DNA from 4 places in the Agarivorans sp. 1_MG-2023 genome. Region 4 is predicted to be linked to each of the others. Evidence: predicted binding sites of a transcription regulator. Region 4 holds the regulator's gene; each other region holds the start of a gene.
What was found. Region 4 encodes LexA, which represses DNA repair genes until DNA is damaged. Its sites were predicted from a motif close to TACTGTATNNNNATACAGTA; they were not measured.
Positions count from the first base shown of each region.

Region 1 (3,217 bases), on a different contig from region 4:
ATGAAAACAATAATTAATAATCACCCTCTCACAATATTTATATTACTAAATTAAATTTCCATATTTGCTAGTATCGCAATTAACACATCCCCGAATATGGAACATTTTTAGCTAACGATAAAGAAAGAACTCTGAATTATGCAGCAGGTAAGCCTTGGACTTTACTAGACTTTTATTTGCAGCGAATACGCGGAATGTGATGCCAATCCGTCGTGTATTGAGGTGTGAGCATATCCCTTCGCATATGCCATTTGGGGCTGATACCTTGTGAGCCTAAAAACAATGTGTCGCTACCATAGCGTTGATTTAAAGCATCAACCGCCTTCATCAATTCTGGTCGGCCCGGCTTTGCCGTAAACATATCCAGCTGCTGGTGTTTTTCATTAGTTAAGTCCATAAGGCCTACGCCGACTTTGTAGTATTTGACACCTGGAATAAATAGTTGGGGAATTGCTTGTGACACCAGCTGACTCATCACAATGCTATCGTTAGTCGGACAAGCTGTCCGTAATACCTGCTTAAAACCACGACTAATACCATCATCAAACGGCGAATTATGTGCAAAGATTAGAATCGCACCAGCTACGCTACCTTGCTCTCTTGCTTTTAAACATGCACTACTTACATGCAGGGAAAAGGCTTGCATCAACGATTGCAGCTCCAGTATTCGTTGGCCAGTACTTCTCGTTGAAAAAATCTGCTGCTTATTCGCTCGCACTTCATCCCATGACTTTGTGGATACCCCATTAAGTTCGAGAATCGTTCTCTCCATTTCCACACTGAAATGCTGCTTGGCAAGTTTCGGTGGCATCTTTGCTAGTTTGAGCGCAGTTGTTATTCCCATGTCTTTGAGGCGTACACTTAGCTTTCGTCCAACTCCCCAAACATCGGACACACACATTTTAGATAAAATGCGGTCTCTTTGTTCATTGTTCTCAATCACACACACTCCATCGAATCCTGGTAGACGTTTAGCAGCATGATTAGCGACCTTACACAGCGTCAGCGTTTCTCCAAACCCCACGCAAACGGGTAAACGCACTTCTTTCCAGACAGCTCGTCGGATTTGCTTTCCCAGAACATCAAACGGGGATAGTGCCTCACGGGCATTTGATACATCTATGAAGGTTTCATCAATACTGTATACATGTTGCTTTGGAGCAAATGCGCCAATGATTTGCATCATATGCATCGATAAATCTGCATATAGTTCATAGTTAGACGAGCAAACAATGACACCGTGTTTTTCGCACAATGATTTAATCTGGAAAAACGGCTTAAAGCGCTCAATACCAATAGCTTTGGCCAAACGATTTACAGCGACTACACAACCATCGTTATTACTCAATACAATGATTGGTTTGTTGCGCCAATCAGGGCGAAACACCGCTTCTGCTGAACAATAAAAGCTATTGGCATCAACAAGCGCAAACATTAAAGCAGTTTCAATAAACGAGAGGGACGATGACAGCGTATAGAGCGAATAACGACGCCTTCTACAGTGAACCTATCACAGCTACTAACTGCGACGGGACTATAGTGTTCGTTGGCTGATAGCAGCATACGTCTTGATTTATCGATAATCTTACACACAAACTCACCATTGATATTCGCGACAATTACATCGCCACTCTCAACATGGACGTGACGGTCAACAATCAATACATCTCCATCGTGTATACCGCTACCCAACATTGAGTCTCCGGACGCTAAACCGATAAATGTGGCAGATGGATGCTCAATAAGCAGGTCATCTAAACTCAGTGGGAGTTGTGAATATTCTGTCGCGGGGGACTCAAAACCCGTAAGGCCAGCACTCGCGGAAATAGGGATTACTTTCATTTAAATCATCACTGGATATATATACAGTTATTATAGAGGCGTTCCGCAAAAAGAGAAACTAGTAATTGCTGTAATAAGGGGGCACTTGAGCCAGTACCAGCTTAGACTCCAAATGATAGCTAGTGCCTGAGCGTGTTTTTACTAGGCCTACCTTTCAGGCATGCAATTACCCATCAATGAGTCATTATCAACTTACAACCATATTGATAGTTATGTTAGATTTAAACTAAACCCTATCTAAAGGATTTAGAATGAAAGCATGGATAGCAATTCCGCTATTAGTCTCGGGGTACGTGAACGCATCTGAATTCCGTACACCAAACTGCCCCATCGGCTGCCCAAGTCTAGATATTGAAGGAAATGTCGTCATCTTTGAACGGCTATACACACTCTCCCAAAGTAAGAAAACGCAGTTTGCCGATTGGGTGGCTTATGAAGTGGATATACTTAACTTTGGAACAACAACCAACAGAACGTGGAAAAACAATCCTTTACTCGATGAAAATGAGCGACTGGAAAAAGGTGACTATAGTGGAGCGTCAAGTAAGCTCGATATTGACCGTGGACACCAAGCTCCACTAGCAAGTTTTGTGGGAAGTCGCTACTGGCCTACCCTTAACTATTTATCCAATATTACGCCTCAAGCTAAAGGTTTAAACCAGGGCCCTTGGAAAAACCTAGAAGAAGCGGTTAGAGATGCTGTTGGGTTTCGTGAAAATCTATATGTTATTACAGGCCCGCTCTACCGTAACGAAATGGAAGGCTTACCAAAAGCCGATGAAGCCCATGCAATACCATCTGATTACTACAAGATTATATATGATGATAAAGGCAACTCTGCCGCGTTTCTCATGAACCAACAAACAACCAGAAATACAGACTACTGCACAACAAAGAAAACAATCTCTGAATTAAGGGCTATAGTGCCATATGCCATTCCTAGAGGCTTAGCTGAAAGTAATGAAATTTTTGCACAACTAGGGTGCTGAATGTAATTCAAATATCTAGGGGTAGCTTGCTCAACCAACCACTGGATAAGACGCTCTAGCTCGTCTTTGGACAATAACGAGTTAGCACTCGGTTAAAATAAGCGACTCTATGGCTTTTTTTAAAGTAAAACTTTGAGTACTACTTATGAACTTCGATACTTACATGTCTAAGCTTGGGAATATGTTGTAACAGCTGCTTATAGGCTATCAACGAACGAGGTGCTTCGCTACTTATTGAGATTACAGTGCTAAGTGACTTCTCTCCGAGGTGCCAAACATGCAAATCTGTGATTTCTATCTCTTCGTCTTTCAAAGCTTCACGCACACGGTTCTCAGTGGTTTGACACTGTTGGTCGAGTAAGTGGCTACTTGTTAATGATATTAAG
Region 1 covers NZ_JAUOSJ010000023.1:17,496-20,712, reverse strand. Annotated here, with positions in the region: gene Q4592_RS21190 (Y-family DNA polymerase) at 173-1,435, opposite strand; gene Q4592_RS21185 (LexA family transcriptional regulator) at 1,435-1,842, opposite strand; gene Q4592_RS21180 (DNA/RNA non-specific endonuclease) at 2,094-2,831, shown strand; gene dmeF (CDF family Co(II)/Ni(II) efflux transporter DmeF) at 2,971-3,217, opposite strand, start outside.
Region 1: the regulator LexA is predicted to act here: its motif matches at 1,852-1,871, upstream of Q4592_RS21185 (LexA family transcriptional regulator).

Region 2 (3,217 bases), on a different contig from region 4:
TTACCGTTGAGTGTTTGCATGTTGGTGATCGTTTCATTTTTCTTTTGCTGCTTACTAACTAACATTTGCTGGTGACCATGGCCTGCTACTTGCGGTAAGTGAGTGACACACATTACTTGGCATTGTTTACCCAGCTGGCGAAGCATGCCACCCACAACCGCTGCTGTTGGTCCGCTAATACCTACATCTACTTCATCAAAAATTAGAGTGGGGGTGAGAATGCTGGCAGAGCAAATAACTTGAATCGCTAGGCCGATGCGTGACAACTCACCACCAGAGGCTACTTTTTCAATGGCTTGCATAGGTTGCCCTGGGTTAGTTCGTACTAGCAGTTCAACTCGGTCAATGCCGTTAGCGTTGGTAAATTGCTGTGCATCACTTTGCAGTGAAAACTCACACTGGGCTTTAGCCATGCTCAGCTTGTGGATCTCTTTGGTCATTTGCTTACTTAAACTATTGGCTGCACGTTCTCGACTTTTCGACAACTTATTAGCTTTGTTTAAATAATGCTGCCAAGCACTTTCAATCTCATCCGCGAGGTGTTCAAAACGTTCACTTTGTTGGCTTAGCTGAGTTAATTGCGCCAGTAAATCTTGATGCAAAGCAGGAAGCTGCTCTGGTGAAGTATGGTGCTTCCTTGCCAACTCCAAAGCAAGGCTCATCCTTTCTTCTAGCTCTGCAAATAACTCAGGATCGTAGTCTAGTTGCTCACTATAGTGCCCTAACTGCTGAGTTGCCTCTTCAACCTGAATTTGCGCGTCATGCAAGAGATTATTAATGGTGTCTAATTTGGGGTCTAGCTCAAGTAGTTGGCTGGTTGTTTTGCAAGCTTGGCTGAGCATATCCATAACATTTACGTGATCGTCATGACCAAGTAATTGCGTGAGTTGGTGGCTGCTTTGCTGTAATTCAGTACTGTGTGATAAGCATTGATGTTGTTGCTCGATATCCTGATATTCTCCTTCTTGAAGGGAAAAAGCATCCAGCTCTTTTACTTGGTAATCAAGCAACTGGCGCTGAGCGGCTAGCTCTTTTTGCTGTTGTTCAGCAAGTTCTAGCTCGTTACAGAGCGCTTTCCAGCCTTGGTAAGCTTGTTTTACGTCACCGATTAGCTGAGGATGGGCCGCATATTGGTCGACAATTGATAGCTGTTGGTTGGGCTTTAATAATAGCTGATGAGCATGTTGGCCATGAATACTTACTAAGTATTGACCAAGGCTTTTTAATTGAGCCAGCGGTACTGCTGTGCCGTTAATGTAGGCCTTGGAACGGCCTTCTTTTGTTACCACTCGGCGCAGTATGCATTCGTCATCACTCAGTAACTCATTTTGCTGCAACCACAATTGAGCCTGTTGGTTATTGCTTACGTCAAATTGTGCGCTAATTTCAGCCTTATCGGCTTCTTGTCGCACCATTGAGGCTTCTGCTCGATTACCCAAACATAAACCAAGGGCGTCAATGGCAATAGATTTACCCGCTCCGGTTTCACCCGTTATGGTGGTCATTCCTTGATTCAAATCGAGTTCAAGAAATCGAACAATGGCAAAATTTTGTACGCTTAATTGAGTGAGCATTTCAATACCTGTTTATTCATACAGTAACTGTGTAAATATATAGTGCAAGTTTTATTCAAGCAAGCGACATTTTTAAAGATTTTGCTAAATTATGAGGAAGCTATTGTTTTTTTTGCCTTAGTTTACTGAGCTAGTTCAGCATTTATTTAGCCACTAGATAGCTGCAGCTTTTTGTCTAGGTAAGGAACAAGAGGTAGAGCTTACTTAGTGGGTAAACTAGTTGAAGCCGCTGCTTATGCTGTCTATTTTGGCTGGTTTGTGCTTTTCATATACTTTTTAATAAAAAAATATTTCAACTCACTACACTCTCTCGGAATTAGCTACTACGCTTTTAGCTGTCACATTAGTGTCATTAAATTCGTGCATGTTTATCAAACAGTTGTTGTATCTGTGCCGCATAAGTCGGTAGACCAATTCACCTTGAACCACATGGAAGAGATTATGTTGAATAAACGTTTAACACTGAGTGCTTTGGTACTTAGTATGGGCGCAATGGTTAGTGCGCAAACGAGTGCTGAAACGCTTCGCTTATTAACGTGGGGTGGCTATGCGCCTCAGGAAGTGATTGATATGTTCGAAAAGGAAACGGGCATTGAAGTAAAAGTGACTAAATCAAACAATGAAGACATGATTTCAAAGCTTCGAGCCACTGGTGGTTCGGGGTTTGATTTAGCTCAACCTAGCCAAGATCGTATTACTGGCGTACAGCAACAGTTTGGCATCTATCAGCCGATTGATTTGAGCCGTATTGAGCAACAACAAATGATTACCTCTATGCTTGACGCTACCAAGAAAAATACTGCGGTAGGTGACCAGGTATTTGGGGTTCCTCATGTATGGGGTACCAGTGGTTTAGTGGTTAATGGAGAAATGGCCAAAGATGTGGCCGATTACACCGACCTTTGCCAAAAGCAATATGAAGGTAAGATCTCTTACCGCTTGAAGCGCCCAACCTTAATTGGTTTTGCTTTTGCATTGGGTGAAGACCCATTTGCTGCTTATGCTGACCCTGTTAAATACCAGCAAATACTTAATAAAGTTGAAACAGCTTTGGTTGACTGTAAGCCACTGGTAAAAACGTACTGGTCGGGCGGCGATGAGCTAATGAACTTGATGCGTTCTAACGAAGTGGTAGCCGCTATGGCTTGGGATGCTGGCGGTTGGAAACTCAACCGTGAGCAGCAAAACATTCAGTTTGTGGCGCCTAAATCTGGTGCATTGGGTTGGATTGATACCTTTGCTATTCCTAAAAAGTCGAAAGCGATTGATGCAGCCTACAAGTGGATCAACTTTGTTATGCGCCCTGAAGTCGCCGCTAAAATTACTGAATCAGCAGGTAATTTTACTGCGTCTAAAGGCTCTGATACTTACGTAAATGAGTTGGCTAAAGCCCAATTTAATACCAGCTTTAGCAGTGACGATATCGATAATATTAAGTGGTATCCAGCTGTTCCAGCCGGCCTAGAAGCCATGGAAGGCAAAGTACTCGACCGCGTTCAAGCGGCCAAATAGCTAAGATGGGGCCTTGTGCCCCAAATCTTGTTACCTCTTCGTAAAATCTTGGACCCTATATGGCGGCTAACGCTAACTTTGATCTTGAATGTGAACAACTCTCAAAGCACTTTGCAGACTTTACTGCGGTA
Region 2 covers NZ_JAUOSJ010000002.1:439,736-442,952, forward strand. Annotated here, with positions in the region: gene recN (DNA repair protein RecN) at 1-1,574, opposite strand, end outside; gene Q4592_RS04055 (extracellular solute-binding protein) at 2,016-3,086, shown strand; gene Q4592_RS04060 (ABC transporter ATP-binding protein) at 3,146-3,217, shown strand, end outside.
Region 2: the regulator LexA is predicted to act here: its motif matches at 1,581-1,600, upstream of recN (DNA repair protein RecN).

Region 3 (3,217 bases), on a different contig from region 4:
TGTTCACTAAAGTGAGGGCGTACATAGTTTAGGCTTTCCGCTCGCTCGGCTAAACAACACAGTACATCAAGCTGAGCAATTGCTTGAGCGCTACGCTGCATATTGCTCAAACTTGGCATGAGCAAATCTAACAATTCCTCGTATAGCCGCTTTTCTAATGCCAAAGCTTTACCTTGGCTAGAGAGCACTTTTTCCTCGTGTTCTTTAAGTTCAGCAATAATGTAGCGTTCCATATTCTTTAGCGTCTGCCTGCGAATATAGTGCTCGGGTACTTGTTCGGAATAAAGGCGGCTTACCTCAATGTAAAAACCGTGTACTTTGTTATACCCAATCTTTAGGTTGGCAATTCCGGTTTGTTCGCGTTCCCGTTGTTCTATGTCTTTTAAGAACTGAGTCGCTCCCTCGCTTAGGTCTCGCCACTCGTCCAACTCTCGATGGTAACCTGGTGCAATCACTCCGCCATCCCTAATGAGCACAGGAGGGTTATCAATTATTGCTCGCTCTAACAAGGCTAAGGTATCGGGAAACTCGCCAATATTTTTAGCTATTGGCGCTAGCGCTTGTGTAGAACTTACATAAGATTGCAGTTCTGGTAGTAAACTAAAGGCGTTACGCAATCTCGCTAAATCACGCGGTCGGGCTGAACGAAGGGCTAAGCGGGCCAATATTCGCTCAATATCGCCAATCGACTTAAGCACAGTTTGCACTAGAGGATAAAGGTCGGTTTCCAGTATTTCAGCAATGCAATCTTGGCGCGCACTCACTTGTTGCTGGTTGCTTAAAGGCTGGTGTAACCAGCGATTTAGCAAGCGGCTTCCCATGGCAGTGGAGCTGCGGTCCAATATTGAACTTAGGGTGTTTTCGTAGCCGCCAGCAAGGTTACGGGTTAACTCTAGGTTTTTACGGCTTGCGGCATCAAGTTGAATAAACTGATTTTGGCTCTCAACGATAATTGCATTGATATGCGGTAGGGCAGTGCGTTGGGTATCTTGAACATACTGCATTAAACAACCCGCTGCTGAAAGGGCTAGCGGGTATTCACTTACCCCAAACCCATCTAAGTGCCGAGTACCGAACTGCTGATTTAATACTTTTTGTGCGGTAGCTAAATCGTATTCCCACTCCCCACGGCGGCGTAAACCTTTGTATGCTTGCAGCTCCGAGTAAAACTCGAAGTCATCAGGGTAGAGCAGTTCTGCAGGGTTTAAGCGTTGTAATTCGGCTTGTAGTTGTTGTTCACCGGTAAATTGATTAATCACGAATCTGCCACTGGCAATATCTAAATAAGCAAGACCAATTTGTTGTTGCTGGTTTATCACGCTGACTAACAAGTTATCTTGTTTCTCTTGCAGCAAGGCTTCGTCGCTCACCGTGCCTGGTGTGATAATTCTAACAACTTTTCTTTCCACCGGCCCTTTACTGGTAGCCGGGTCGCCAATCTGTTCGCAAATAGCGACTGATTCACCTAATTGAACCAGGCGCGATAAATAATTCTCTGCAGCGTGGTAGGGAATGCCTGCCATTGGTATAGGTGTACCAGCAGACTGACCACGTTTTGTTAAGGAAATATCCATTAACTCAGATGCGCGTTTGGCATCGTCGTAAAACAATTCGTAAAAATCGCCCATTCTATAGAACAATAAAATCTCGGGATGTTGAGCCTTTAACGTTAAGTATTGGCGCATCATAGGAGTGTGTTTTTCTAGATTTGTCTCAGTCATGGGGCTTATCGAACTACTCGGTTAATGGCTAAACGAAGCAGCAAGGATAAAAGCTGTCAGCCGAATAGGCAAAACTCTTTTATGAATTTTCTGGAATAAACTTGATACTGTATGAATACCCAGTATACTACTGGTCATTAAGATAGTTAAAAGCACCTACGAGGGCGATATGGATCAGAACAAACAAAAGGCATTAGCTGCGGCCCTAGGCCAAATTGAAAAACAATTTGGTAAAGGCTCAATCATGAAGCTTGGTGACAACCGTACCATGGATATCGAAACCATTTCTACAGGTTCTTTATCCGTTGATATTGCCTTAGGCGCTGGCGGTTTGCCAATGGGTCGTGTGATTGAAATCTATGGTCCTGAAAGTTCTGGTAAAACTACTCTTACCTTAGAAGCCATTGCTCAAGCTCAAAAAGTAGGCAAGGTATGTGCGTTTGTTGATGCTGAACATGCCCTAGACCCTATTTATGCCAAAAAGCTTGGTGTAGATGTAGACAACTTATTAGTATCTCAACCTGATACTGGTGAGCAAGCCCTAGAGATTACCGATATGCTAGCGCGCTCTGGTGCCGTTGACATGATTGTAATTGACTCGGTAGCAGCTTTAACCCCTAAAGCTGAAATTGAAGGTGACATGGGGGATAGCCACGTTGGCCTGCAGGCACGTTTAATGTCGCAAGCATTACGTAAGTTAACTGGTACGCTTAAGCAAACCAACTGTATGTGTATTTTCATTAACCAAATCCGTATGAAAATTGGTGTAATGTTTGGTAATCCAGAAACTACATCTGGCGGTAATGCACTGAAGTTTTACGCATCTGTACGTTTGGATATTCGTCGCATCGGCGCTGTGAAAAGTGGCGATGAGATCGTTGGTAACGAAACTCGCGTTAAAGTGGTTAAAAATAAAATCGCTGCACCATTTAAACAAGCCGAGTTCCAAATCATGTACGGTGAAGGTTTTAACCGTTACGGCGAGTTAGTTGATTTGGGCGTAAAAGAAAAATTGGTCGACAAAGCTGGTGCTTGGTTCTCTTACAAAGGGAACAAAATCGGTCAAGGTAAGGCGAATGCTTCAAATTACTTGAAGGAGCACCCAGAAGTTGCTCAAGAGATTGAAATGACGATTCGTAACAACCTGCTTAACAACACCGAAGTTGTTGAAGAAGATACAGCCACTGAAACTCCGGCTGATCAAGAAGCATAAATTGATTAGGAGCCGAAAGGCTCCTTTTTATTATGACCAATCGTAGCGCACTTCACACCACCATCGATCTGCTCTCAAGGCGTTCATATAGTCAGCAGCAATTGTTGCAGAAATTGCGACAAAAGGACTTCCAAGAAGCTGAAATCGCAGATGCGATTAACTATGCCATTGAAAATGCTTGGCTTAACGATCATAACTACGCAAGTTCTTTAACTCGCGCTAGATTAGCTCGAGGTTACGGGCGTAATTACATAAAACAATACCTGCAAAGCAAAGGCATCAA
Region 3 covers NZ_JAUOSJ010000003.1:430,816-434,032, forward strand. Annotated here, with positions in the region: gene mutS (DNA mismatch repair protein MutS) at 1-1,721, opposite strand, end outside; gene recA (recombinase RecA) at 1,891-2,934, shown strand; gene Q4592_RS06370 (regulatory protein RecX) at 2,967-3,217, shown strand, end outside.
Region 3: the regulator LexA is predicted to act here: its motif matches at 1,827-1,846, upstream of recA (recombinase RecA).

Region 4 (3,217 bases):
ACACGTGCGGCTATTTTTGGCATTTCACTACTTACCACTCCCTTTGTTCATGCTGCTTTTATTACTACTCAAGAAGCCGCTCTTGATAGCATTTATTCTCAAGCGACTTTTGGCCAAAACATCATTGATATCCGCATTGGTACCGCCACCGAATTGGTCTTTCCCGAGCTATTGGATATCACTACCCGCGCGGAGGTGAGCCAACTTTTTAGTCAGCATGTTGGCCCCTCTAATGTGGTCAATTTTTATTTTATCGACACAATTAGCGCCTGCGGCTCGCAAATCAATCGAGGGATAGTGGGTTGTGGGGAGTATTTTGGAAACGATTTTGTGGTTGAATCTAGTTACGCCGCCGGCAGTTTAGGCGGAGAGTTGCTTGCTCACGAGTTAGGCCACAATTTAGGCCTACCGCATTTGTCTGGCGCTTACCTAATGAATCCAAGTCTCAACAATCGCACATTAATTACCGAGCCAGAAGTTGAGCGCATCTTCCGTAGCCCTCTCGTTCAAAATGATAACGATTATTTCTGGATAGACATTAACCCTGTACTGATTGTTGCAGAGGCGACAAGAGTGAGTGAGCCAGCTTCGGTATTTTTATTTGCGGGGATGCTGGGAATGCTAGCTTGGCGTAAGCGAGAAAGGCGAACCCTAAGTTCGATTGGTTTTAGTCGATAATACTGTTTTTTATTGCAGTACTATTTTGCGCTTAAAGTTGCTTTAGCATCCAAACATCGCAGCCATTATGGGCTGTACCTTGTAAAGGTGCAGATAAGTGCTCAAAACCGAGGCTTTCGTAGAGTTTAATCGCTGCCGACATATTGCTAAGCGTGTCTAGGTAACAGCGAGTAAATCCCTGCTCTAAGGCAAATGCTAAACAGGCTAACGAGAGCTGTTTACCTAGACCTTGGCCTCTACCTTCTTCCAGCAAAAATAGTTTTTTTAACTCACTGGTATCTTTACTATCGGTAAAAGGCGCAATGCCGCAGCCGCCAACGACCATGCCATCTAACAAAGCGACCACATATCTACTTCGATTTTGCTGTGTATAGTGCTGACTCATGTTATCGACTTCAGCATCAGAGGGGCCAAAGCCTTCACCTACCGCGCCATATTCTTGGCCAACCTGTTTTATTATTCGCTGTAGATCTTGGTCATATTGGGCTGATATTTCGACTATCTCAATGGTCATTATTGCCTCCTATCACTTTGAATCAACAGTAACAAAATCAGAATTAATATAAAACCTTGCGTCAAAATGTATGCTGTATATACTAACAGTGTGCTGTATAAACTTACAGGTAGACTATGAAGCCCTTAACGCCCCGCCAAACAGAAGTGTTTGAACTTATTCGCCGCCATATTAACGATACTGGTATGCCTCCAACGCGTGCCGAAATTGCTAAAGAGCTAGGATTCCGCTCGGCTAATGCAGCAGAAGAACACCTTAGAGCTTTAGCTAAAAAAGGTGCGATTGAAATGATTCCTGGTGCGTCGCGAGGGATCCGTATTAGCGAAGCGTACTTGCCGGCTAGTGCAAATGAAGCCACTGTAGAGCCTGAGCCAGGCTTGCCGTTAATCGGTCAAGTTGCTGCGGGTGAGCCTATTTTGGCGCAGGAGCACGTTGAATCTCATTATGCCGTAGATGCTAACTTATTTAATCCGCATGCCGATTATTTACTGCGAGTACAGGGCATGAGCATGAAAGATATCGGCATTATGGATGGAGATCTATTAGCCGTGCATAAAACTACTCAGGTACACAATGGACAGGTGGTTGTGGCTCGTTTAGATGAAGATGTTACGGTTAAACGTTTTGAGCGTGACGGTAAGATGGTGTACTTACATCCCGAGAATGAAGAGTTATCAACCATTGAAGTTGATCTTGAATATCAGAACATCGAAATAGAAGGTTTAGCGGTAGGTATTATTCGCACTGCCGATTGGATGTAAGCCTTATTCAACAATAAGTTCCCCCATTTTGAAGCCCAAATCACTCTGATTTGGGCTTTTGTCGTTAACATCACATCTTTTGTCTTTATCCATAAAAATCTCAACAATGTATTTACATTTCTTTAACTTAGAGGTTAATTTATAAACAGTAGGTTGTATTTAGCTGTAATAGCCTATGCTTTTGGGGTGGGGATTTTCCCTTTATTCGCAGCTACTTTCCTAGCATGGAAAGTTGTTGTCGTTGGCTACTGCAAAGGAGAGCGCTGTGGGCCGATGGATTCAGCTATTAGTGCTGACATTTTTTTCGCCGCATTTGTTTGCGCAAGAGATGTCTTTCAATTTACGTCCTGGTGTTACTGCCATCAGTGAGCAAGTTTATGGCTTGCACATGACAATTTTTTATATTTGTTGTGCCATTGGTGTCTTGGTATTTGGCGCTATGTTTTGGTCGATTTACCATCACCGTAAATCCAAAGGAGCGGTTCCTGCTCAATTCCACGAAAGCACTAAAGTGGAAATAATTTGGACCATCATTCCCTTTATCATTTTGATAGGCATGGCGATTCCAGCCACTAAAACCTTACTGGCAATGGAAGATCCTTCCGATGCCGACATTACTATTCAAGTGACGGGTTCCCAGTGGAAGTGGCACTACAAGTACTTTGATCAAGATTTAGAGTTTTACAGTGTAATGGCGTCTGATTGGGATGAAGTAAACGGCAAACTGGAGAAGCGCAAAAACTATTTGCTTGAAGTCGACTACCCCTTAGTACTGCCAATCGGGAAAAAAGTCCGCTTCCTCATGACTTCAGAAGACGTTATTCACTCTTGGTGGGTGCCTGACTTTGCAGTTAAAAAAGATGCTAACCCGGGCTTTATTAATGAAGCATGGACCATCATTGATAAACCCGGCATTTACCGCGGCCAATGTGCTGAGCTATGTGGAAAAGACCATGGCTTTATGCCCATTGTTGTTATCGCCAAACCTCAAGCCGAATATGATGCTTGGTTGGCAGAGAAAGAAGCTGCTTATTTAGCCAAGCAAGCCCAAGAGCTTGAACTGGTGGCCATGACTATGCAGCAAGATGAGCTGATGTCATTAGGCGAAAAAGTGTATGAGAAAAGCTGTGCTGCTTGTCACCAAGTTAACGGCCTAGGTTTACCTGGCGTGTTCCCCGCTTTAAAAGACAGTCCAATCGCGTTAGGTGATGTGACTAAACATATTGAAGTAGTGGTAAATGGCGAGCCTGGCACAGCCATGCAA
Region 4 covers NZ_JAUOSJ010000016.1:42,187-45,403, reverse strand. Annotated here, with positions in the region: gene Q4592_RS19280 (hypothetical protein) at 1-678, shown strand, start outside; gene Q4592_RS19275 (GNAT family N-acetyltransferase) at 710-1,192, opposite strand; gene lexA (transcriptional repressor LexA) at 1,309-1,953, shown strand; gene coxB (cytochrome c oxidase subunit II) at 2,282-3,217, shown strand, end outside.